DNA from 3 places in the Streptomyces sp. NPDC004609 genome. Region 1 is predicted to be linked to each of the others. Evidence: riboswitches for the same ligand, from Rfam matches in the RefSeq annotation. Region 1 holds a riboswitch; each other region holds the start of a gene.
The links. A riboswitch is a leader RNA that binds a small molecule or an ion and turns the genes downstream of it on or off. The one in region 1 is predicted to bind thiamine pyrophosphate.
Positions count from the first base shown of each region.

Region 1 (7,389 bases):
CGACCGCTTCGCGCAGTTCTCCGGCGCGTACGTCGGCGTCTACATGCACCGCACCATGCCCGACCTTCCGCCGCAGGTCGGCGTCCTGGTCGAGCTGGACAAGGGCGGCGACGAGGCCGCCGCCATCGCCAAGGACGTCGCCCAGCACATCGCCGCCTTCGCGCCGAAGTACCTCACCCGTGAGGACGTTCCGGCCGATGTCGTCGAGCAGGAGCGCCGGGTCGCCGAGGCCACCTCCCGCGAGGAGGGCAAGCCCGAGGCCGCCCTCCCGAAGATCGTCGAGGGTCGCGTCAACGGCTTCTTCAAGGAGGTCACCCTCCTCGACCAGCCGTTCGCCAAGGACAACAAGAAGTCCGTCAAGAAGGTCCTGGACGAGGCCGGTGTCACGCTGAAGCGCTTCGCGCGCATCCGCGTCGGCGCCTGAGCGGACGCGCCAGGTACGCGTAGAACGCCGGAAAGCGACGCGCCGGGTACACGGAGTACGCGGGCGGTGGCGCGAGTACGGCGAGTACGCGATCGATCCGGGAGCCCGATAGGGTTTCTCACGCAGTCATCGGCCGCGTGAGCCCCAAGGCGGCACAACTGCCTTGAAGCGCCGGACGACCGCAGATCTGACGAGGAGGCCATTGCCGACAGGGACATCCAGCACCCACCGGCAATGGCCTTCCTCGTATGTGCACGAGGAGATCTCCATGAACAAGGGCGCGGACGCCAACCAGGCTGCCGGCGACAACAGCGACCACGACGGGAAGCACGACGTGAAGAATGCCGGACGCTTCATGCTGAAGCTCTCCGGTGAGGCGTTCTCCGGAGGCGGGGGACTGGGCGTCGACCCCGATGTCGTCCACGCCATCGCCCGCGAGATCGCGGCGGTCGTGCGCAGCGGCGCCCAGATCGCGGTCGTCATCGGCGGCGGCAACTTCTTCCGCGGCGCCGAGCTCCAGGTCCGCGGAATGGACCGGGCCCGCTCCGACTACATGGGCATGCTCGGCACCGTCATGAACTGCCTCGCCCTCCAGGACTTCCTGGAGAAGGAGGGCATCGACTCCCGGGTCCAGACGGCCATCACCATGGGCCAGGTCGCGGAGCCGTACATTCCGCTGCGGGCCGTGCGCCACCTGGAGAAGGGCCGTGTGGTCATCTTCGGCGCCGGAATGGGCATGCCGTACTTCTCCACCGACACCACCGCCGCCCAGCGGGCCCTGGAGATCGACGCCGAGGCCCTGCTGATGGGCAAGAACGGTGTCGACGGTGTCTACGACTCCGACCCGAAGACCAACCCCGACGCGGTGAAGTTCGACGCCCTGGAGTACGGCGAGGTAATCGCCAGGGACCTCAAGGTCGCCGACGCCACCGCGATCACCCTCTGCCGTGACAACGCCCTCCCGATCCTGGTCTTCGAACTCCTCACCGAGGGCAATATCGCGCGAGCCGTACGGGGTGAGAAGATCGGCACGCTCGTGAGCGACCAGGGCACCCGGGCCTGAACTCCGGGGGGTGTCCGAGGGTGTCCGGGGACGGACGCGCGAGGATATCCGGGATAGACAAAGTCCTGCCGGTCGGACACCGTGCAGGAAAGACGCGACACAGGTTCCGCCCGACCGGATAGTTGCACGCCGGGCCTACTCAAGACACGCAGGAGCAAGTGGTGATCGAAGAGACCCTCCTCGAGGCCGAGGAGAAGATGGAGAAGGCCGTCCTGGTCGCCAAGGATGACTTCGCCGCGATCCGCACCGGACGTGCGCACCCGGCGATGTTCAACAAGATCGTGGCTGACTACTACGGTGCGCTGACCCCGATCAACCAGCTGGCCTCGTTCTCGGTGCCGGAGCCGCGCATGGCGGTGGTGACCCCGTTCGACAAGACCGCGCTGCGCAATATCGAGCAGGCGATCCGCGACTCCGACCTCGGCGTCAATCCGAGCAACGACGGCAACATCATCCGGGTGGTGTTCCCCGAACTGACGGAGGAGCGCCGCCGCGAGTACATCAAGGTCGCCAAGGGCAAGGCCGAGGACTCGAAGATCTCGATCCGCGCCGTGCGCCGCAAGGCCAAGGAGACCATCGACAAGTTCATCAAGGACGGCGAGGTCGGCGAGGACGAGGGCCGCCGCGCGGAGAAGGAGCTCGACGACACCACCGCGAAGTACGTGACGCAGGTGGACGAGCTGCTGAAGCACAAGGAAGCCGAGCTGCTCGAAGTCTGATGAACGACTCTTCCTGGGGGGCCCCGAGGAGGGCCGACTACGTCGGAGGCGGGGGCCCGCCGGACCAGCGCCTCGTCTCGGCGGGTCCCGCGTACGATCAGCATGACGCACAGCAGACTCGGCCCATGCCCATCGTGCCGGACTTCCCCGACGCAGGTAGAGACGCCGAAGACCGTGGTGGCCGCGACAATCGCGACCGCCGTCAGGTCCGTGACGATCGTGACAGCGACCGGGGGGCCGCTCGGCTGAGCGGCCCCCTGTTCCGCGACGAGCATCCGCAGGAGCCCATGCCCAGCCCGCAGCCGGCCCCCGAGCCGGAGCCGCCGAAGAGGAAGCGGGCCGGCGGTGGGGCCGGCCGCGACAGAAAGCGGGCAGGCCGTGATCTGCGGGCGGCCATAGCGGTCGGCGCCGGTCTCGGCGTGGTCATCGTCGCCTCGCTCTTTGTCGTCAAGGCACTGTTCGTGGGCGTCATAGCGGTCGCCGTCGTGGTCGGGCTGTGGGAACTCACCTCACGGCTGGAGGAGCGCAAGCAGATCAAGGCCCCGCTGGTGCCGCTCGCCGTGGGCGGCGCGGCGATGGTGGTCGCCGGATACGCGCGCGGCGCGGAGGGCGCGTGGGTCGCCATGGCCCTCACGGCGCTCGCCGTCCTGGTCTGGCGGATGACGGAACCGCCCGAGGGGTATCTCAAGGACGTCACCGCGGGGATCTTCGCCGCGTTCTACGTGCCGTTCCTCGCGACGTTCGTGGCCATGATGCTCACGGCGGACGACGGTCCCGAGCGGGTGCTCACCTTCCTGCTGCTCACCGTGGTCAGCGACACCGGCGCGTACGCGGTGGGCTGGCGCTTCGGCAAGCGGAAGCTCGCCCCCCGTATCAGCCCCGGGAAGACCCGGGAGGGCCTGCTCGGCGCCGTGGGCTTCGCGATGGCCGTGGGCGCCCTGTGCATGCAGTTCCTCATCGACGACGGCACCTGGTGGCAGGGCCTGCTGCTCGGCCTCGCGGTCGCGGCCAGCGCCACCCTCGGCGACCTCGGCGAGTCGATGATCAAGCGGGACCTCGGGATCAAGGACATGGGCACGCTGCTGCCCGGCCACGGCGGCATCATGGACCGGCTGGACTCGCTGCTGCCGACGGCCCCGGTGGTCTGGCTGCTGCTGGTGATCTTCGTCGGTAGCGGCTGACCGAGGCCGCCGGCCGGACCCGGTACTCTGGAAGGGCGTGTCGCCGGACGGCGGCGCGCCCTTTCTGCCCCGCGGCCGCGGGGGTGGTCCGGTGAGGTCCCCGGGCTTCGGTATCACACCGGTGTTCCGCGTCGACGCGGGGTACCGGCACCGTTCACGAGGAGTATCCGCTCATGGCCCCCGCCCCGGGAGAGCTCACGTTCATCGCGCCCCGCGGAGCGAAGAAGCCACCGCGTCACCTCGCCGATCTCACACCCGCCGAGCGCCGGGACGCCGTCGCCGCGATCGGCGAGAAGCCCTTCCGTGCCAAGCAGCTCTCCCAGCACTACTTCGCGCGGTACGCGCACGACCCCGCGCAGTGGACGGACATTCCGGCCGCCGCCCGGGAGAAGCTCGCCTCCGAACTGCTGCCGGACCTGATGTCGGTCGTACGGCACATCTCCTGTGACGACGACACGACCCGTAAGACCCTGTGGCGGCTGCACGACGGCACCCTCGTCGAGTCCGTGCTGATGCGGTACCCGGACCGGGTCACGATGTGCATCTCGTCCCAGGCGGGCTGCGGGATGAACTGCCCGTTCTGCGCCACGGGACAGGCGGGGCTCGACCGCAATCTGTCCACCGCCGAGATCGTGCACCAGATCGTCGACGGGATGCGCGCGCTGCGTGACGGCGAGGTGCCCGGCGGCCCGGCGCGGCTGTCGAACATCGTGTTCATGGGGATGGGCGAGCCCCTCGCCAACTACAAGCGGGTCGTGGGCGCGATCCAACGGCTCACCGATCCCGAGCCGGACGGGCTCGGCATCTCGCAGCGCGGGATCACCGTCTCGACGGTCGGTCTGGTGCCCGCGATGCTGCGCTTCGCCGACGAGGGCTTCAAGTGCCGTCTCGCCGTGTCGCTGCACGCGCCCGACGACGAGCTGCGCGACACCCTCGTTCCGGTCAACACCCGCTGGAAGGTACGGGAGGTCCTGGACGCCGCCTGGGCGTACGCGGACCGGTCCGGCCGCCGGGTCTCCATCGAGTACGCGCTGATCCGCGACATCAACGACCAGGGCTGGCGCGGTGACCTGCTGGGCCGCCTGCTCAAGGGCAAGCGGGTCCACGTCAATCTGATCCCGCTCAATCCGACTCCGGGGTCCCAGTGGACCGCGTCCCGGCCCGAGGACGAGAAGGCGTTCGTCGAGGCGATCGCCGCCCATGGCGTACCGGTGACCGTGCGGGACACCCGGGGGCAGGAGATCGACGGGGCGTGCGGACAGCTCGCCGCGACCGAGCGCTGACCTCGGCCCCGGGGCCGGTCTCCGGGATCGGCCCCGTACCGGCACCCCCACACCGCCTCTGCCACCGCACCGGCCCGCGGTACGGCCCACGGTGCGGCCCGCGGACCGGGCCACCCGTACCGGTCACTCGTACCGGCACCCCGTGCCCGGACGCGCCCCGAGCGGACAAATGACCCGCACCTGACATCGCGCGCTCCCGGCCTTGTACTCTGGGCTCGAACACGTGCATGCATCCGACAGGGGAGCGCCACAGCGCTGAGAGTGCGGTACCCATCAGACCGCAGACCCTCTGAACCTTGCCCAGGTCATTCTGGGTAGGAAGTTCGGTCGTAACTCAAGCTGTTGCGCCCTGCCCGGATTCTCGTCAGAGGACCGGGCAGGGCCGCGTCTCTTCCTGGCCACCCCCAGGAGGAATGATCCAGTGAGCACCACCAGGAAGATCACGGTCGCCGCGCTGGCCGCCGCGCTCGGCGTCACCACCCTCACCGCCTGTGGCGGGGAGACGAAGGACTCGCCGTCCGGCGGAGCCGAAGGACCGAAGGCGAAGACCGTCACGCTGGTGACGCACGACTCGTTCGCCGCGTCCGGCTCCGTGCTCAAGGAGTTCACCCGGGAAACCGGTTACACCGTCAAGGTGCTCAAGAGCGGTGACGCCGGAGAGGCGCTCAACAAGGAGATCCTCACCAAGGGCTCCCCGCAGGGCGATGTCTTCTTCGGCGTCGACAACACCCTCCTCTCGCGCGCCCTCGACAACGGGCTGTTCACCCCGTACGAGGCCAAGGGGCTGGCGGAGATTCCGCGGGCGGTGCAACTCGACGGCGACAAGCACCGGGTGACGCCCGTCGACACGGGCGACATCTGCGTCAACTACGACAAGAAGTACTTCGCCGACAGGAAGCTCGCACCGCCGCAGTCCTTCGACGATCTGCTCAAGCCCGCGTACAAGAACCTGCTCGTGACCGAGAACGCCGCCACGTCGTCCCCCGGCCTCGGCTTCGTCCTCGGCACGGTGGCACGCTACGGCGAGGGTTCCTCCCAGGGCGCGGACGCCGGGGGGTGGCAGGGCTACTGGAAGAAGCTCAAGGCGAACGGCGTCAAGGTCGTCAGCGGCTGGGAGCAGGCGTACAACGAGGAGTTCTCCGGCTCGGCGGGCGGCAGGAAGGCCAAGGGCGACCGGCCGCTCGTCGTCTCGTACGCCTCCAGCCCGCCGGTCGAGGTCCTCTACTCGGACCCGCAGCCGGCCGAGGCGCCGACCGGGGTCGCCACCGGCACCTGCTTCCGTCAGATCGAGTTCGCCGGGCTGCTGAAGGGCGCGAAGAACGAGGACGGCGGCAAGGCGCTGCTGGACTTCATGGTCTCGAAGAAGTTCCAGGAGGACATGCCGCTGAACATGTTCGTCAACCCGGTGGTGGAGGGGGCGAAGCTGCCGGAGCTGTTCACCCGCTTCGGGGCCGTGGTCGACAAGCCGGGCACCATCGCGCCCGACAGGATCGCCGACAACCGGGAGCAGTGGATTCAGTCGTGGTCCTCGCTCGTCGTGAAGTAGCGGTGGCGGAGCCCGGCCGCGTCCGGGACATCCGCGGAAGCGCGGTAAGGCTCGGCCTGATGGCCGTGCCCGCCGTGTTCTTCGCCGTGTTCTTCGCCTACCCCGTCGTCTCCATCGTCGGCCGCGGCCTGGAGGCCGACGGGGTCTGGCGGTTCGGCCGGATCGGCGAGGTGCTCGGCCGCGACGACATCCAGGGCGTGCTCTGGTTCACCTCCTGGCAGGCGCTCGCCTCCACGGCGCTCACCCTGCTGATCGCGCTGCCCGGCGCCTATGTGTTCGCCCGCTACGAGTTTCCCGGCAAGGGGCTGCTGCGGGCGGTGGTGACGGTGCCGTTCGTGCTGCCGACCGTCGTCGTCGGCACCGCCTTCCTGGCCCTGCTGGGGCGCGGCGGGCTGCTCGACGACCTGTGGGGCATCCGCCTCGACACCACCGTGTGGGCGATCCTGCTCGCCCACGTCTTCTTCAACTACGCCGTCGTCGTACGGACCGTGGGCGGGCTGTGGTCCCAGCTCGACCCGCGGCAGGAGGAGGCGGCGCGGGTCCTGGGCGCCGGGCGCCTCGCGGCCTGGCGGAAGGTCACCCTCCCGGCGCTCGCGCCGTCCGTGGCGGCGGCCGCCCTGATGGTCTTCCTCTTCACCTTCACCTCCTTCGGGGTCGTACAGATCCTCGGCGGACCCTCGTACGCCACGCTGGAGGTGGAGATCTACCGGCAGACCGCGCAACTGCTGGACCTGCGGACGGCCGCCGTCCTGACCCTCGTCCAGTTCGCGGCCGTCGGGAGCGTACTCGCCGTGCACGCCTGGACCGTACGGCGGCGGGAGACCGCGCTGAGACTGGTGGACCCGGCCGGAACCGCCCACAGGCCGCGCGGCGTACGGCAGTGGGCCCTGCTCGGCGCGGTGCTCGGCACGATCACGCTGCTGCTGGTGGTCCCGCTCGCCGTCCTGGCCGAACGCTCGCTCAGCACCCCCGGCGGCTACGGGCTCGACCACTACCGGGCTCTCGCCACGATCGACGAGCGCGGTGGGGTCTTCCTCGTGCCGCCCCTCGACGCCGTCGGGAACTCCCTGCGGTACGCGCTGGTCGCGACGCTGATCGCGGTGGTCGTCGGCGGGCTGGCCGCGGCGGCGCTGACCCGCCGCGCCGGGCGGCTGGCCCGGGGCTTCGACGCGC
Region 1 covers NZ_JBIALS010000009.1:37,693-45,081, reverse strand. The annotation lists gene tsf (translation elongation factor Ts) at 1-424, shown strand, start outside; gene pyrH (UMP kinase) at 693-1,487, shown strand; gene frr (ribosome recycling factor) at 1,649-2,206, shown strand; gene ACFYT4_RS11760 (phosphatidate cytidylyltransferase) at 2,206-3,387, shown strand; gene rlmN (23S rRNA (adenine(2503)-C(2))-methyltransferase RlmN) at 3,561-4,670, shown strand; TPP riboswitch at 4,899-5,009, shown strand; gene ACFYT4_RS11750 (thiamine ABC transporter substrate binding subunit) at 5,092-6,216, shown strand; gene ACFYT4_RS11745 (ABC transporter permease) at 6,276-7,389, shown strand, end outside.

Region 2 (7,389 bases), on a different contig from region 1:
TCGTGGCAGACGTGATCGGAACGAGAGCAGGGGCGGACGCAGGATGAAGGCATACCGGCTGGACGAGCTGGAGGTGGAGCGCGCCGCGAACGACGGCGCGTACCTCCAGTTCCTCCGCGAGCGGAACATGTCGGTCGGTCTCTACGCGCTCGACGCGGGGGCGCTGGACCCGCAGCAGCCCCACCGCCAGGACGAGGTCTACTTCGTCGTCAGCGGCCGTGCCGCGATCACGGTGGGTACGGAGACGACCCAGGTCGCACGCGGAAGTGTGATCTATGTCCCGGCCGGAGTGCCGCACAAGTTCCACCACATCACCGAGGATCTGCGGGTGATGGTGGTCTTCTCTCCCCCCGAGAGCTGACCCGCACCCCCGGGAATCCTTAAGGGGCGGATCAGGGGAGTTCAAGGGCTTGGAGCCCCCCGTTGCCCACTGCCGTCCGCCTAGCATCGAGGGCAGGAACTCAGAACCACGAGGAGGAGCGATGGCTGTGCGAGAGATATTCGCGGGGATGCCGTGGTGGTTGAAGTGGGTCGCGGTGCCCGTCATCGCGCTGGCCGTCTTCGGCGGACTGATCACGAGCGTCGTCGGATTTGTGATCGGTCTGCTGTTCAAGGCTCTGGTCCTGGTCGCCCTCGTGGCCGGACTGGTCTTCGTCGTACGCAAGTTCATGACGTCCTCGAACTCGCGCGGTGACTGGTAACCATTGTCGGTTCGGGTGTTAACCCAGCCGGGGGAACACCCCCCAAACCCCAGGTCCGGCGGGTGGGGCGACCATTACAGTGGCAATCCGCCGCCAGGCTTCCGGATTCACCACCCCTAGTGAGCCCTCTTGTGACCTCTTGAGCGCCCCCCTGGGACCGATGTGGGAATCCCCCGAGGGGCCTCGCGGCGGGCACACGGGGACGGCCCCCGCGGGCGGGCGAGTCGCCCGTCACGAAGCCCGGGGGTGACCTTTGGCCACATTCACGAACGCCGTCGGCACACATGCCGCCGTTCCCACACTGATCGGCTCGGTACAGCGGGCGCTCAGGCTGCTGGAGGCGGCGGCGTCCCATCCGGACGGGGCGCCGGCGAAACAGCTCGCCCGGGAAGCGGGCATTCCGCTGCCCACGGCCTACCACCTGCTGCGGACACTGACCCATGAGAACTATCTGCGCCGTGAGAAGGGCGTTTTTGTCGTGGGGGACGCGGTCGACCTGCTGGCCCTTGGGGGGTCTGTGCAGAATCGTCGCACCAGACTGGAGGAGGCACTGGCGCACTGGCGGGACGCGATCGGTGTCCCCGTCTACTTCGCGGTCTACCGCGAGGGCGAGATCGAACTCGTCGCCGTCTCCGACACCCCGTACGCCCCCGCCGTCACCGAGTGGGCGGACTTCCGCGAGACCGGGCATGCTCATGCCATCGGTCAGTGTCTGCTCAGCCAGCTCGGCCAGGCCGCCCGCCGTGACCATCTGGATCGGCATCCCGTACGGCCGGTGACGCCCTACTCCGTACGCGACCGGCGCGCGCTGCTGGAGCGGCTCGCCGCCGTCGAGCGCATGCAGCCGGTCGTGGAGCGGCAGGAGTACGCCCTCGGCACGGTCTGCGCGGCGATCCCTATCACAGCCGGATCCACCGCCGCGGCCATGGCGATTTCCCTCCCCCTGCACCAGGAGGAGCGGCTGCTACCGGCGATCGAGCAACTACGCAAGGGCATAGGCGGGTTGCTCAGCTCCCTCGCGTTCTCTATCAGTATCTGAAAAATCACTCCTTGTAGTTCTCTGGTCGCTTAGAGCACGATTGCACCAAGAGGTTCAGGGGAATCCTTCCTGACCGTTTTCTGCAAGCTTCTTCTAGCAGGCTTCATCCACTGCGGGGTACACAATGCATGAGTCGGTCCAGGCCGAGGTCCTGATGAGCTTTCTTGTCTCCGAGGAGCTCTCGTTCCGGATCCCGGTGGAGCTCCGGTACGGGACGGAGGATCCGTACGCCGTGCGGATGACCTTCCACCTGCCCGGTGACGCGCCTGTGACCTGGGCCTTCAGCCGCGATCTGCTGCTCGACGGCATCGTCGGGCCGAGCGGGGACGGTGATGTGCACATCGCTCCCATGGGGCCCGAGGAACTGTCCGACCTCGGCATCCGGCTCCAGGTGGGCGGAGACCGGGCGCTGTTCCAGGTGAGCGCGGCGCCGGTCGTCGCCTTCCTCGACCGTACGGACCGGTTGGTACCGCTCGGGCAGGAGCGGGCGTTCGGCGACTTCGAGGACGCTCTGGAGAAGGCGCTGAGGAGCATCCTCGCCGAGGAGAACGCGGGCTGAGCCGTACGGGGGCACTCCGCACCGCGGAACCCGCCCCGGTCCGGATCCCGGGCCCGCCGACCCGGACCCCTGGTTCGTACGCCCGGTCCGGACTCCCCGGGTACGGGCTCTCGGGTACGGACGTTCCGGTACGGTCCCGGTTCCGACCTCCGGGTCCTGGTTCCGACCCTCGGGTCCCGACGTTCCGGCTCCCGGACCGACGCACCGGTCCAGCCACCTGACCGACCGCCTGTGGCCGCGACCGACCCCCGCCACGCCGACCCGCCACGACGCCCCCCGGCGCCTTCCGCGGCTGACCCCCGCCGGCGCTCCGGCCGCGCCCCGGCTGGCCGCCCCGCGCGGCCCGCTTCCGCAGTCGCTCCGGCGCGGTTCCTCCCCGCTCCGTCCCCGTCCCCGCCAACTCCGCTCGGGCTACTTCTTGCGGCGGCGTCCGGTGCCGCCACGCCCCGGGAACCCCAGCCCGCCGAACCCGCCCGGCGCCGGCACCCCGCCGCGCGGGGGCGTCCCGGTATGCGCCACCGGGCCGTCGGCACCCGGCCGGTCGGCGGAGACGACCAGCGCCGCGAGCGCGGTGGTCACCGGCACGGAGGCGACCAGGCCGATCGACCCGACCAGTGTCCGGACGATCTCCTCCGCCACCAGTTCACTGTTGGCGACCGTGCCCACACTGCTCTGGGCGATGGTGAACAGCAGGAGCAGCGGCAGCGCGGCACCCGCGTAGGCCAGGACGAGCGTATTGACCACGGACGCGATGTGGTCCCGCCCGATCCGGATGGCGGCGCGGTACAGCTCCCGGGGGCCCATACCGGGATCGGCCTGCCGCAGTTCCCACACGGCCGACGTCTGGGTGACCGTCACGTCGTCGAGCACACCCAGCGAGCCGATGATCACCCCCGCCAGCAGCAGACCGCTCATGTCGATACCGGGATACAGGCCGTGGATCAGGCCCGTGTTGTCGTCGGTGTTGCCGGTCAGGCTCGCCCAGTCGATGAACACCGAGCCGAGCAGCCCGATCAGCAGCAGCGAGATCAGCGTGCCGAGCACCGCGACCGATGTCCGCGCGGTCAGCCCGTGGCAGAGATACAGCGCGATCAGCATGATGGCGCTCGACCCGATGATCGCGACGATCAGCGGATTGGAGCCCTCCAGGATCGCGGGCAGGATGAACAGCGTCAGTACGGCGAAGGAGGCGGCGAGCGCGATCAGCGCCATCACTCCGCGCATCCGCCCCACCAGCACCACCGCCAGCGCGAAGATCCCCGCGAGCACCGCCATCGGGACCTTGCGGTTCACATCGATCACGGAGTACTGGAGATCGCGGGGCGCGTCGGGGGCGTACGCCACCACCACTCCCTGCCCCTTCTCCAGCTGCCGTGACGCGTCGGGCTGGATGATCTCGGTGAAGGTGCGTCCCTTGTCCTTGCCGCTGGTGACCTCGATCGTCGCCTTCTTGCAGTCGCCCTGTTGGGCGTTGACCGCCTCGCGCCCCTGGGGAGTGCCGGTGTCGCCCGTGGGCGGGACCTGCGCGACGTTCACGTCCTTGCAGTCGACGGTGTCGACCCGCGTGACCGTCCCCTGCTGGGTCTGGCGGTCGAAGCCCACACCGGTGCGCTCATGGCCGGGCGCGGAGCCGGGCCAGAGGACCACCAGACCCACGGCGACCGCGGTGGCGAAGGGAATCAGCACCGCGGCGATGACCTTGCGCAGATGCCGGGAGACGGGGGCCGCCGGGCCGTGGCCGTGGGTGTGGCCGTGGACGTGCCCGTCGGGCTCGGACGGCTCCTGTCGCCGGGGGGGCTGCGAAGGTCCGTGCGGCTGCTGGGGGTCGGACGGTGAAGAGGTCACCGGCCGATCATCGCAAGAACGGACGGGGGCACCCTGTTCAGCACGCCAGACATGACGCTAGCGTGGTGGCACCTTTGCACACGCGGGAGCTCGGAGCACCGGGCTGAGAGGGCGCTGATCGCCGTACGACCCGTCTGGCCAACGCCAGTACGCCGTCTGCGGAAACCGCTGCGTCGACCGCCGAACCTGTTACCGGGTAATGCCGGCGTAGGGAGTAGGTCTCATGACCGTTCAGGATGCACGCACGCCTGCCGCCGACCGGAACGCAGACCGGGCCGCCGGGTCCGGCGAGCGCAAGCCGGGCTGGCACAAGGGATATGTCGAGGGCTCACGCCCCGACCTCCGGGTGCCGGTCCGTCACGTGCACCTCACCAACGGGACGGATGTGACGCTGTACGACACATCCGGTCCGTACACCGACCCCACCGTCGAGACCGATGTACGCCGCGGCCTGCCGCCGCTACGGGAGCACTGGATCACCGGGCGCGGAGACACCGAGGAGTACGCGGGCCGTCCCGTGCGCCCCGAGGACGACGGGATCAAGCACACATCGCCGCGTGGCGGGCTCAGGAACCTCGACGCGGTCTTCCCCGGCCGTCCGCGCCAGCCCCGCCGGGGCCGTGACGGGCGGGCGGTGACCCAGCTCGCCTATGCCCGACGGGGCGAGATCACCCCGGAGATGGAGTACGCGGCCATCCGGGAGAACGTTTCCCCCGAGGTCGTACGGGAGGAGATCGCCGCAGGCCGCGCGGTGCTGCCGGCCAACGTCAACCACCCGGAGATCGAGCCGATGATCATCGGCAAGCGGTTCCTGGTGAAGGTCAACGCCAACATCGGCAACTCCGCCGTCACCTCCTCCATCGAGGAGGAGGTCGAGAAGATGACCTGGGCGACCCGCTGGGGAGCCGACACGGTGATGGACCTGTCGACGGGCCGCAACATCCACACCACCCGCGAGTGGGTCCTGCGCAACTCGCCCGTGCCGATCGGCACCGTCCCGCTCTACCAGGCCCTGGAGAAGGTCGACGGCAGGGCCGAGGAGCTGAGCTGGGAGGTCTACAAGGACACGGTGATCGAACAGGCCGAGCAGGGCGTCGACTACATGACCGTCCACGCCGGAGTGCTGCTGCGCTACGTCCCGCTCACCGCCCGCCGCAAGACGGGGATCGTCTCGCGCGGCGGCTCGATCATGGCGGCCTGGTGTCTGGCGCACCACAGGGAATCGTTCCTGTACGAGAACTTCGAGGAACTGTGCGAGATCCTCGCCGCCTACGACGTGACGTACTCGCTCGGGGACGGACTGCGGCCCGGTTCGATCGCGGACGCCAACGACGAGGCGCAGTTCGCGGAGTTGCGGACGCTCGGGGAACTCAACCGGATCGCCAAGCGTTTCCAGGTTCAGACGATGATCGAAGGCCCCGGTCACGTCCCGATGCACAAGATCAAGGAGAACATCGACCTCCAGCAGGAGATCTGCGAGGAGGCCCCCTTCTACACGCTCGGCCCGCTCACGACGGATGTGGCCCCCGCGTACGACCACATCACCTCCGGCATCGGAGCGGCGATGATCGCCTGGTGGGGCACGGCCATGCTCTGCTACGTCACTCCCAAGGAACATCTCGGTCTGCCGAACCGGGACGATGTGAAGACCGGCGTCATCACCTACAAGATCGCGGCACACGCGGCCGATCTCGCCAAGGGGCACCCGGGAGCCCAGAAATGGGACGACGCCCTCTCGGACGCCCGTTTCGAGTTCCGGTGGGAGGACCAGTTCCATCTGGCCCTCGACCCGGACACCGCACGGGAGTTCCATGACGAGACCCTGCCGGCCGAGCCCGCGAAGACCGCGCACTTCTGCTCGATGTGCGGTCCGAAGTTCTGCTCGATGAAGATCAGCAGGGACATCGCCGAGCAGTTCGGCGGCGATGCCGCTGCCTCCACCTCGACGGATGAGGAGATCACCGAAGGCATGCTCCAGAAGTCCAGGGAGTTCGCCGCGAGCGGGAATCGCGTTTACCTGCCGCTCGCGGACTGACCGCCGGTCCCGGTCGAGCGGGCGGTGGGAATCCTGGCCGGATTTCCACCGCTCTGCACAATGGGTCCATGACTGACTCCATGATCAAGGGCGCAAATCTTCCCGTGGGTGCGGCCGTGGTGCGTGCCGTGCTGACCTGGACACCCGTGCCGGGCGCACCGGACGTCGACGCGTCGGCGCTGCTGCTCACCGGCGGCGGACGGGTGCGTGACGACGGTGACTTCGTCTTCTACAACCAGCCGCGGCACACCTCCGGCGCTGTCAGCCATCTCGGCAAGCGCCACGACTCCGGAACCGTCATGGACACCGTCGAGGTGACCCTCGGCGCGCTGGAGCCGGCGATCGAGCGGGTCGTCCTGGCCGCGTCGGCGGACGGCGGCACCTTCGGAGGGCTGTCCGGGCTGGTGCTGCGGCTGCTGGACGCCGCGGCAGGGACCGAATTGGCACGATTCGACATGGAGGCGACGACCGAGACCGCGTTCATAGGCGGAGAGCTGTATCTGCGGAACGGGCAGTGGAAGTTCCGCGCGGTGGGGCAGGGGTATGCCTCGGGGCTGACGGGGCTCGCCACCGACTTCGGCATCAGCGTCGACGAGGAGCCGCCCCCCGCCGCGGTCACGCCGTCGGCCCCTGCCCCTGCCACGGTGCCTTCGGCGGCTGCCACGACCGGTCTCGTCAAGGGGGAGGAGCAACTGCCCGCCGAGATGCGTGAGCGGCTGTCGCTGCGCAAGGAGCAGGTCTCCGTCAGCCTTCGGAAGCACAACGCCTCCGGGGTCACGGCACGGGTCGTCCTGGTTCTGGACGCCTCTGGCTCGATGGAACTCCTGTACTCCGAGGGGGTCGTGGCCGATGTGGTGGAGCGGATGGCAGCCGTAGCCGCGCAGTTGGACGACGACGGCGAGATGCAGGCGTGGACGTTCGCCTCTAATCCGGCCCGGCTGCCGGATCTGAGCCCGGGGGATCTGCCCGAGTGGCTGCGGCTCCATGTCCGGGTCGGAGATGAGGGTCCGGGGGATTGGCCCGAGTGGCTGCGGCTCCAAGTCCGGGCCGAGGGGAGCATTCCCGAGCCGACGCCGGAGCACGGACGTCTGCCCGGTCAGGTGGACATGCGGGAGGTCGGTATCCTGAACGAGGAACAGAAGGTCATCGCCGAGATCCGCGCGTTCGTCCGCGACACCCCGGTGTCCGTGCCCACCCTGGTGCTGTTCTT
Region 2 covers NZ_JBIALS010000005.1:97,314-104,702, reverse strand. The annotation lists gene ACFYT4_RS06645 (cupin domain-containing protein) at 44-361, shown strand; gene ACFYT4_RS06640 (DUF5326 family protein) at 489-701, shown strand; gene ACFYT4_RS06635 (IclR family transcriptional regulator) at 955-1,740, shown strand; gene ACFYT4_RS06630 (SsgA family sporulation/cell division regulator) at 1,865-2,299, shown strand; gene ACFYT4_RS06625 (YibE/F family protein) at 2,711-4,144, opposite strand; TPP riboswitch at 4,217-4,375, shown strand; gene thiC (phosphomethylpyrimidine synthase ThiC) at 4,368-6,179, shown strand; gene ACFYT4_RS06615 (VWA domain-containing protein) at 6,260-7,389, shown strand, end outside.
Region 2: linked by a shared signal. The riboswitch ahead of thiC (phosphomethylpyrimidine synthase ThiC) and the one ahead of ACFYT4_RS11750 (thiamine ABC transporter substrate binding subunit) in region 1 are both predicted to bind thiamine pyrophosphate.

Region 3 (7,389 bases), on a different contig from region 1:
AGCGCCTGGGCCCGGCGCTTCACCTCCGTGCCGCGATTCTCGCTGAGCGCCTGCGCGGGGGTGCCGGGCAGGGTCGGGTCCGGGGTGAAGAGCCACTCCAGCATCTCTGCGTCGGTGAAGCCGTCGTCCTTCAGGAGCGTCAGGGTGCCGGAGAGGCCCTTGACGACCTTCTCGCCGCTGATGAAGGCGGCGGGAACCATGAGCACGCGGTTCTCACCACGGCGCACCGCGATCAGCTGGCCCTCCTTGACCAGCTGCCGGACGCGCGTCACCTCGACATCGAGCTTTTCGGCGATGTCGGGCAGCGTGAGCCATGCGGGGACGAGAGCATCGATCTTTGCGTCAATCTCGGTCACGGGACAAGCCTGCCATCTGGGACTGACAGTGGGTAGCGGGAGCCCCCGGCCGGCTGCGGCCAACCGGGCCGCGGTCCGGGCACCGCCGCTGGTCAGAGCCGGATTCCCGGACCCCGGACGGCTCAGAGGGACGCGGCCTTCAGAGGGACCGAGGGGTCGGCGGCGCGCTGTGCGTCCAGCCGGCCGCCCGACTGGATGACCTTGCGGCCCTGTGCCAGATCCCTGGGCCTGCCCACGGCGAGCAGCGCGATCAGGGCTCCTTCGCGCAGCCACAGCACCGTCCAGGCCGGGTCCGCGGGGTCCCCGCGCCAGACGGTCGTATCGGCGTCGGTGTGATCGCCCGCGTACTGCACGAACCGTCCGAACTGCTCGGACCAGAAGTACGGCACCGGGTCGTAGACCGCCGGTGGCTCCCCCGGTGCGCCCGGTGAGGTTCCGGCCGCCGGTCCGGTGGCGGCGCCGGTGACGGGGCCCGTACCGGAGAGGCCGTGGGCGGCGTCGGCGGCCTCGACGCGGGCGATGACGTTGGCGGCCACGGTGCGCGGCCCCTGGAGGGCGTTGTCCCAGTGGTGGACGAGCAGCCGCCGGCCGTAACGGGCGGAGGGGAAGGAGGCGCAGTCCCCCACGGCGTACACATCGGGCTGCGAGGTGCGCAGATACCGGTCGGCGGTGATCGCGCCGTCCGGGCCGGTCTCGATCCCGGAGCCCGCGAGCCAGGCGGTGGCGGGGCGGGCGCCGATGCCGACGACCACGGCGCCCGCGGCGATCCGCCGCCCGTCCGCCAGAACGACCGCGCCGGGCTCGACGCCGGCCACGCGCGCATGGGTGATCAGTTCGGTTCCGAACTCCGCGTACCACTCGGCCATGGGGGCGGTGACCTCGGCGGGCAGCGCGCCCGCCAGCGGCCGGTCCGCGGCCTCGACGACCGTGACCGAGCAGCCCGCCCCGCGGGCGGCGGTGGCGAACTCCGCGCCGATCCAGCCCGCGCCGACGACCACGATGTCGTGCCGTGTGCCGAGGACGGGCCGGAGCCGCTCGGCGTCGTCCAGGGTGCGCAGCAGGTGGACCCCGGGCACGGACGCGATGCCGGGCAGACCGATCGGTTCCGCACCGGACGCGATGACGAGGACGTCGTACGGGACGGGCCCGGCCTCGGTGTCCAGCTCATGCGCGCCCGGGCGCACCGCGGTCGCCTCACAGCCGAGGCGGAGCTCGACGGCGAGCTCCTCGAAGTCGACCTCGAAGGCCGATCCCTCCGCCGTGCCGAGGAGGATCGCCTTGGAGAGCGGTGGCCTGTCGTACGGCTGATGGGGTTCCGCGCCGATGACGGTGACGGAGCCGGTGAATCCCTCTTCACGCAGGGCGACGGCGGTCTGCACACCGGCCATGCCCGCTCCGACGACGACCACGCGGCGCGTCCGCTGCTGTTTCTGCTGCTCGCTCACCCGTCAACCTTACGCACCTGACGGACCGTCAGAAAAGAGGCTCCCCCTCACGGCCCCGCGCTACGGCCCCGCGGGGAGCCCACGCCGCGCTGTCGCCGCTCCTCCACGACGCTCGTCCCGCGCCCCGGCTGTGACTCCCACTCCCAGCTCTCCTCAAGGCGCACCCGCCCGTCGGGCAGCTCCACGACCGTCGAGACACAGTGCCCCGACGAGGTGGTGCCGTCCGTCTTCAGCTGCACATAGCGGAAATCGAGCCGGTCGCCGTCACGGGTGCCCACCAGATGCCCCCGGACCACGTCCCCGCCTGCGTACTCGGCCCAGATCCGGCCCTCCTCCTCGTGGTACGCGAACCGGGTGCGGGTGCCCACCTGGCCCGGGGCCTGATCCGCGACCGGGGAGAGCACCAGTCCGTCGAGCGACCTTGCCATGGCGACTCACTCCCTCGTGCTGCGCCCTCCCGGGCGGCGGCGGGCGGGGGCCGCCGCCCGGCACCACGTCTACTGCGAGTCGAGGGCTGGGGTTAGGGTGGCCACCGTAAAGCACTCGCGGGAGTCCGGACGCACCGGGCTGAGAGGGAGGCTGGACGGCCTCCGACCGTACGAACCTGATCCGGGTCATGCCGGCGAAGGGAGGGGCTCGCCGCCCATGTCGCACACCTCCGGTCCGTCCGAGCCGCCCGGGGCGTCCCCGTCCTGCCCCGCCGGGTGGCGCGTCCCCGCCCCGGCGCCACCGCCGGACAGCGCGCCCCCCGCACCGCCCGCGGGCACCGCCCCGGCGCCACCGGAGCCGCACCGCTCCTCGCCGGGGCCCGGCCGCGGTTCCCGTGTCCCGGACGTCCTCGTCGTCGGCGGCGGCATCATCGGGCTGGCCACGGCGTGGCGGACCGCGCAGCGCGGCCTGAAGGTCACCGTCGTCGATCCCGAACCCGGTGGCGGAGCCGCGCACGTGGCCGCCGGAATGCTCGCGGCGGTCACCGAACTCCACTACGGCGAACAGACCCTGCTGGCTCTCAATGTGGAGTCCGCCCGCCGCTACCCCGCCTTCGCCGCGGAGCTGGAGGAGGCGAGCGGCCGGGGCATCGGCTACCGCGCCTGCGGCACCCTGGCCGTCGCGCTCGACGCCGACGACCGGGCCCATCTCCGCGAGCTCCACGCGCTTCAGCGCCGCTCCGGTCTGGAGTCGGAGTGGCTGACCGGCCGGGAGTGCCGCCGTCTCGAACCCATGCTCGCACCCGGTGTGCGCGGCGGTCTGCGGGTCGACGGCGACCACCAGGTCGACCCACGGCGGCTCGCGTCCGCACTGGTCACGGCCTGTGAGCGGGCCGGGGTGACGCTGTGGCGCGGCTGGGCGGACCGGCTCCTCGTCGAACGCGACCGGGCGAGTGGAGTCGCCCTCACCGACGGCCGGGAGCTGACCGCCGGCCAGGTCGTGCTCGCGGGTGGCAGCCTCAGCGGACGGCTCGCCGGGGTCCCGGACGACGTCCTCCCGCCCGTGCGCCCTGTGAAGGGGCAGGTGCTGCGGCTGACCGTGCCCCCCGCGCACGCTCCCTTCCTGTCCAGGACCGTCCGGGCCGTGGTGCGCGGCAGCTCCGTCTATCTGGTGCCGCGCGAGAGCGGGGAGCTCGTCGTGGGCGCCACCAGTGAGGAACTGGGCTGGGACACCACCGTCACCGCGGGCGGTGTCTACGAACTGCTGCGCGACGCCCACGAACTGGTGCCGGGCATCACCGAGCTGCCGCTGACCGAGACCCGCGCGGGGCTGCGCCCGGGCTCTCCGGACAACGCGCCCCTGCTCGGCCCGACCGCGCTGCCCGGCCTGCTGCTGGCCACCGGCCACTACCGCAACGGCGTGCTCCTCACGCCCGTCACCGGCGATGTGATGGCCACGGCCCTCACCTGCGGCGCGCTCCCCGAAGAAGCCCATCCCTTCACCCCCCGTCGCTTCACTCCCGTCTCTCAGGAGCAGCCCGTATGAGCAGCTTTCCCCTGGTTGTCTCCGTCAACGGCGAGCGGCGTGAACTCGCCACCGGGACCACGCTGGCCACCCTCGTCGCCGGTCTCACCACCGCGCCGTCCGGTGTCGCCGCCGCCGTCAACGAGGCCGTCGTGCCGCGCAGCCAGTGGCCGGGCACCCTGCTCGGCGACGGCGACCGCGTGGAAGTCCTCACCGCGGTCCAGGGAGGCTGAGCACCGCCATGGCGGACGACCGGCTCACCATCGGCGACACCACGTTCACCTCCCGGCTGATCATGGGCACGGGCGGCGCGCCCAGCCTCGACGTCCTGGAGCGCGCGCTCGCCGCGAGCGGCACCGAGCTGACGACGGTCGCGATGCGCCGCCTCGATCCGACGGTCCAGGGCTCCGTGCTCTCCGTACTGGCGAAGCTCGGCATCCGCGTCCTGCCCAACACCGCGGGCTGCTTCACGGCGGGGGAGGCCGTGCTGACGGCCCGGCTGGCCCGTGAGGCCCTCGGCACCGACTGGGTCAAGCTGGAGGTCGTGGCCGACGAGAGGACGCTGCTGCCCGATCCGGTCGAGCTGCTGGACGCGGCGGAGGTCCTGGTCGACGACGGCTTCACCGTCCTGCCGTACACCAACGACGACCCGGTGCTCGCCCGGAAGCTGGAGGACGTGGGCTGCGCGGCGATCATGCCGCTGGGGTCGCCGATCGGCTCGGGGCTCGGTATCCGCAATCCGCACAACTTCCAGCTGATCGTCGAGCACGCGCGCGTGCCGGTCGTCCTGGACGCGGGTGCGGGCACGGCGTCCGACGCGGCGGTGGCGATGGAGCTGGGGTGCGCCGCGGTGATGCTGGCCTCCGCGGTGACCCGGGCCCAGGAGCCGGTCCTGATGGCGGAGGCGATGCGGCACGCCGTGGAGGCGGGGCGGCTCGCCCACCGGGCGGGGCGGATTCCGCGCCGCCACTTCGCCGAGGCCTCGTCGCCGGCGGCGGGCCTGGCGGTGCTGGATCCGGAACGCCCGGCGTTCTGATCCGCGCCGCCGCGCGTCACGGGGCTCCCCGGTACCCCGATCGCCGCAGAGGCCGGTGGCCCGCCCCGGGCACGGGCCACCGCACGGCTCCCGCCGGGGCTCCGCCCGGGATCCGCACCCCGATCGCCGGAAGGTCCGGACGTACGCGGAGGCGGCCCGGCCCGTGCCCGCAGGCCAGGGGGTACGGGACGCGGTGCGGCCGGGCTGTCACAGGTCGGACTCAGTACTGCCCCGGTCCCGCTCCGGCGCGGCGGGGCTGTCGGTGGTGACTCGTAGAATCAGCTCGTGGACACGACCCTCCAGGACCCTCTCGTCGGGCAGGTGCTCGACGGCCGCTACCGCGTCGACGCGCGCATCGCCGTCGGCGGGATGGCCACGGTCTACCGGGCCGTCGACACCCGCCTCGACCGCGAGCTGGCGCTCAAGGTGATGCATCCGGCGCTCGCGACCGACGCCGCGTTCGTCGAGCGCTTCATCCGCGAGGCCAAGTCCGTGGCGCGCCTGGCCCACCCCAATGTGGTGGCCGTCTTCGACCAGGGCGCCGAGGGCGCGTATGTGTACCTGGCGATGGAGTACGTGGCGGGCTGCACCCTGCGGGACGTCCTGCGCGAGCGCGGGGCGCTCCAGCCGAGGGCCGCGCTGGACATCCTGGAGCCCGTGCTGGCGGCGCTGGGGGCGGCGCACCGGGCCGGCTTCGTCCACCGGGACATCAAGCCGGAGAATGTGCTGATAGGGGACGACGGCCGGGTCAAGGTCGCCGACTTCGGCCTGGTGCGCTCGGTCGGCTCGGTCACGAACACCACCGGCACCGTGCTGGGCACGGTCTCCTATCTCGCCCCCGAGCAGATCGAGCACGGCACGTCGGACACCCGTACCGATGTGTACGCGTGCGGGGTGGTCCTGTACGAGATGCTGACGGGCACCAAGCCGCACACGGGCGACACCCCCGCCCAGGTCCTCTACCGGCATCTCAACGAGCAGATTCCGGCGGCGTCGGCGCTGGTCCCGGGGCTCGCGGTCGAGCTGGACGAGCTGATCGCGAGTGCCACCGCCCGCAATCCGGACGTCCGTCCGCACGACGCCGTGGCGCTGCTGGCGCAGACCCGGGAGACCCGCGCGGACCTCGGGGACGCCCAGCTGGACCTGGTGCCTCCCCGGGCGGTCACCGACGCGTCCGGGACGCCGGAGCGCCCCGCCGACGCCGAGGCGCGTACGGACGTCATTCCCCGGGTGCTGCCCCGCGAGGAGCCGCGGGTCAGCCACACCGCGCGGCTCGCCATGCCGCCCGCCGCACCGGCGGGGGCCCGGCGCCCCGGCCGCCCGGGGCTCCCCCGCCGCGGCGTCGTCGCGATCGTGGTGGCCGTCCTGATGGTGTTCGGTGTCGGCGCCGGGGTCTGGTACATCAACTCCGGGCAGTTCACCCGTGTCCCCGCGCTCATCGGCAAGTCCGAGGGCGACGCACGCAGGCAGCTGGAGAGCGCCGGGCTGGAGGTGCGGGACGTCCGCCGCGAGTTCAGCGAGACGGTCGAGCGCGGCACGGTCATCGGCACCGACCCGGCGACCCATGAGCGCATCCGGGGCAACGGCTCCGTGACGATCGTCGTCTCGCGCGGCCCGGAGATCGTCCGGGTACCGGCGGTGAAGGGCGATCCGCTCGCCACGGCCGAGGACAAGCTCCGCAGGGCGGGCCTCGCGCCGGGGGTGGTCACCAGGGAGTTCAGCGAGGACGTGCCCCAGGGCCTGGTGATCGGCACCGACCCGGCGGCCGGGACGGGGCGCAGCCCGGACTCCGCGGTCGCCGTCGTCGTCAGCAAGGGCGCCCCGATCGACGTCCCCGACGTCAGGGGCGACTCGGTCGAGGAGGCGACCGCCGAGCTGGAGGGCGCGGGCTTCGCCGTCACGGTCGCCCCCGGGCAGGTCAACTCTCCCGAGGAGGCGGGCACGGTCGCGCGGCAGTCCGCCCCGGAGGGTGCGAAACTGGCCGCCGGCGACACGATCACCCTGACGGTCTCCAAGGGGCCGCGCATGGTCGCCGTCCCCGATGTCACCGGCGACTCCGAGGCGGACGCCAAGCGGAAGCTGGAGGACGCGGGCTTCACGGTCGAGGTCGAGAAGAGCTTCCCGTATCTCGGCAGCACCGTCGCGAGCCAGTCCCCGTCCGCGGAGGACAGTGCCCCCGAGGGCGGCACCGTCACGATCACGATCAAGGGGCTGTAGACACCCGCATGCGCAATCCCGTCGGCGGCCACGTACCCGTGGCGGGCGGTCTCGCCACGGCCGGGCTCGCGTACGCACGGGAGCTGGCGGCGGAGACCGTCCAGGTCTTCGTCGCCAATCCGCGCGGCTGGGCGACCCCCGTGGGCCGTCCGGCGCAGGACGAGGCGTTCCGGGCAGGGTGCGCGGACGCCGGGCTGTCCGCCTATGTCCACGCCCCATATCTGATCAACTTCGGCTCGCACACCGAGGCGACGGCCGAGCGGTCCGTGGAGTCGATGCGCCACTCACTGCGCCGGGGCCGGGAGATCGGCGCGCTGGGTGTGGTGGTGCACACCGGTTCGGCGACCGGGGGCCGCTCGCGTGAGACGGCGCTCGCTCAGGT
Region 3 covers NZ_JBIALS010000026.1:113,109-120,497, forward strand. The annotation lists gene ACFYT4_RS24565 (Rv2175c family DNA-binding protein) at 1-356, opposite strand, end outside; gene ACFYT4_RS24570 (NAD(P)/FAD-dependent oxidoreductase) at 479-1,801, opposite strand; gene ACFYT4_RS24575 (hypothetical protein) at 1,849-2,229, opposite strand; TPP riboswitch at 2,337-2,449, shown strand; gene thiO (glycine oxidase ThiO) at 2,447-3,775, shown strand; gene thiS (sulfur carrier protein ThiS) at 3,772-3,987, shown strand; gene ACFYT4_RS24590 (thiazole synthase) at 3,996-4,790, shown strand; gene pknB (Stk1 family PASTA domain-containing Ser/Thr kinase) at 5,076-7,007, shown strand; gene ACFYT4_RS24600 (deoxyribonuclease IV) at 7,016-7,389, shown strand, end outside.
Region 3: linked by a shared signal. The riboswitch ahead of thiO (glycine oxidase ThiO) and the one ahead of ACFYT4_RS11750 (thiamine ABC transporter substrate binding subunit) in region 1 are both predicted to bind thiamine pyrophosphate.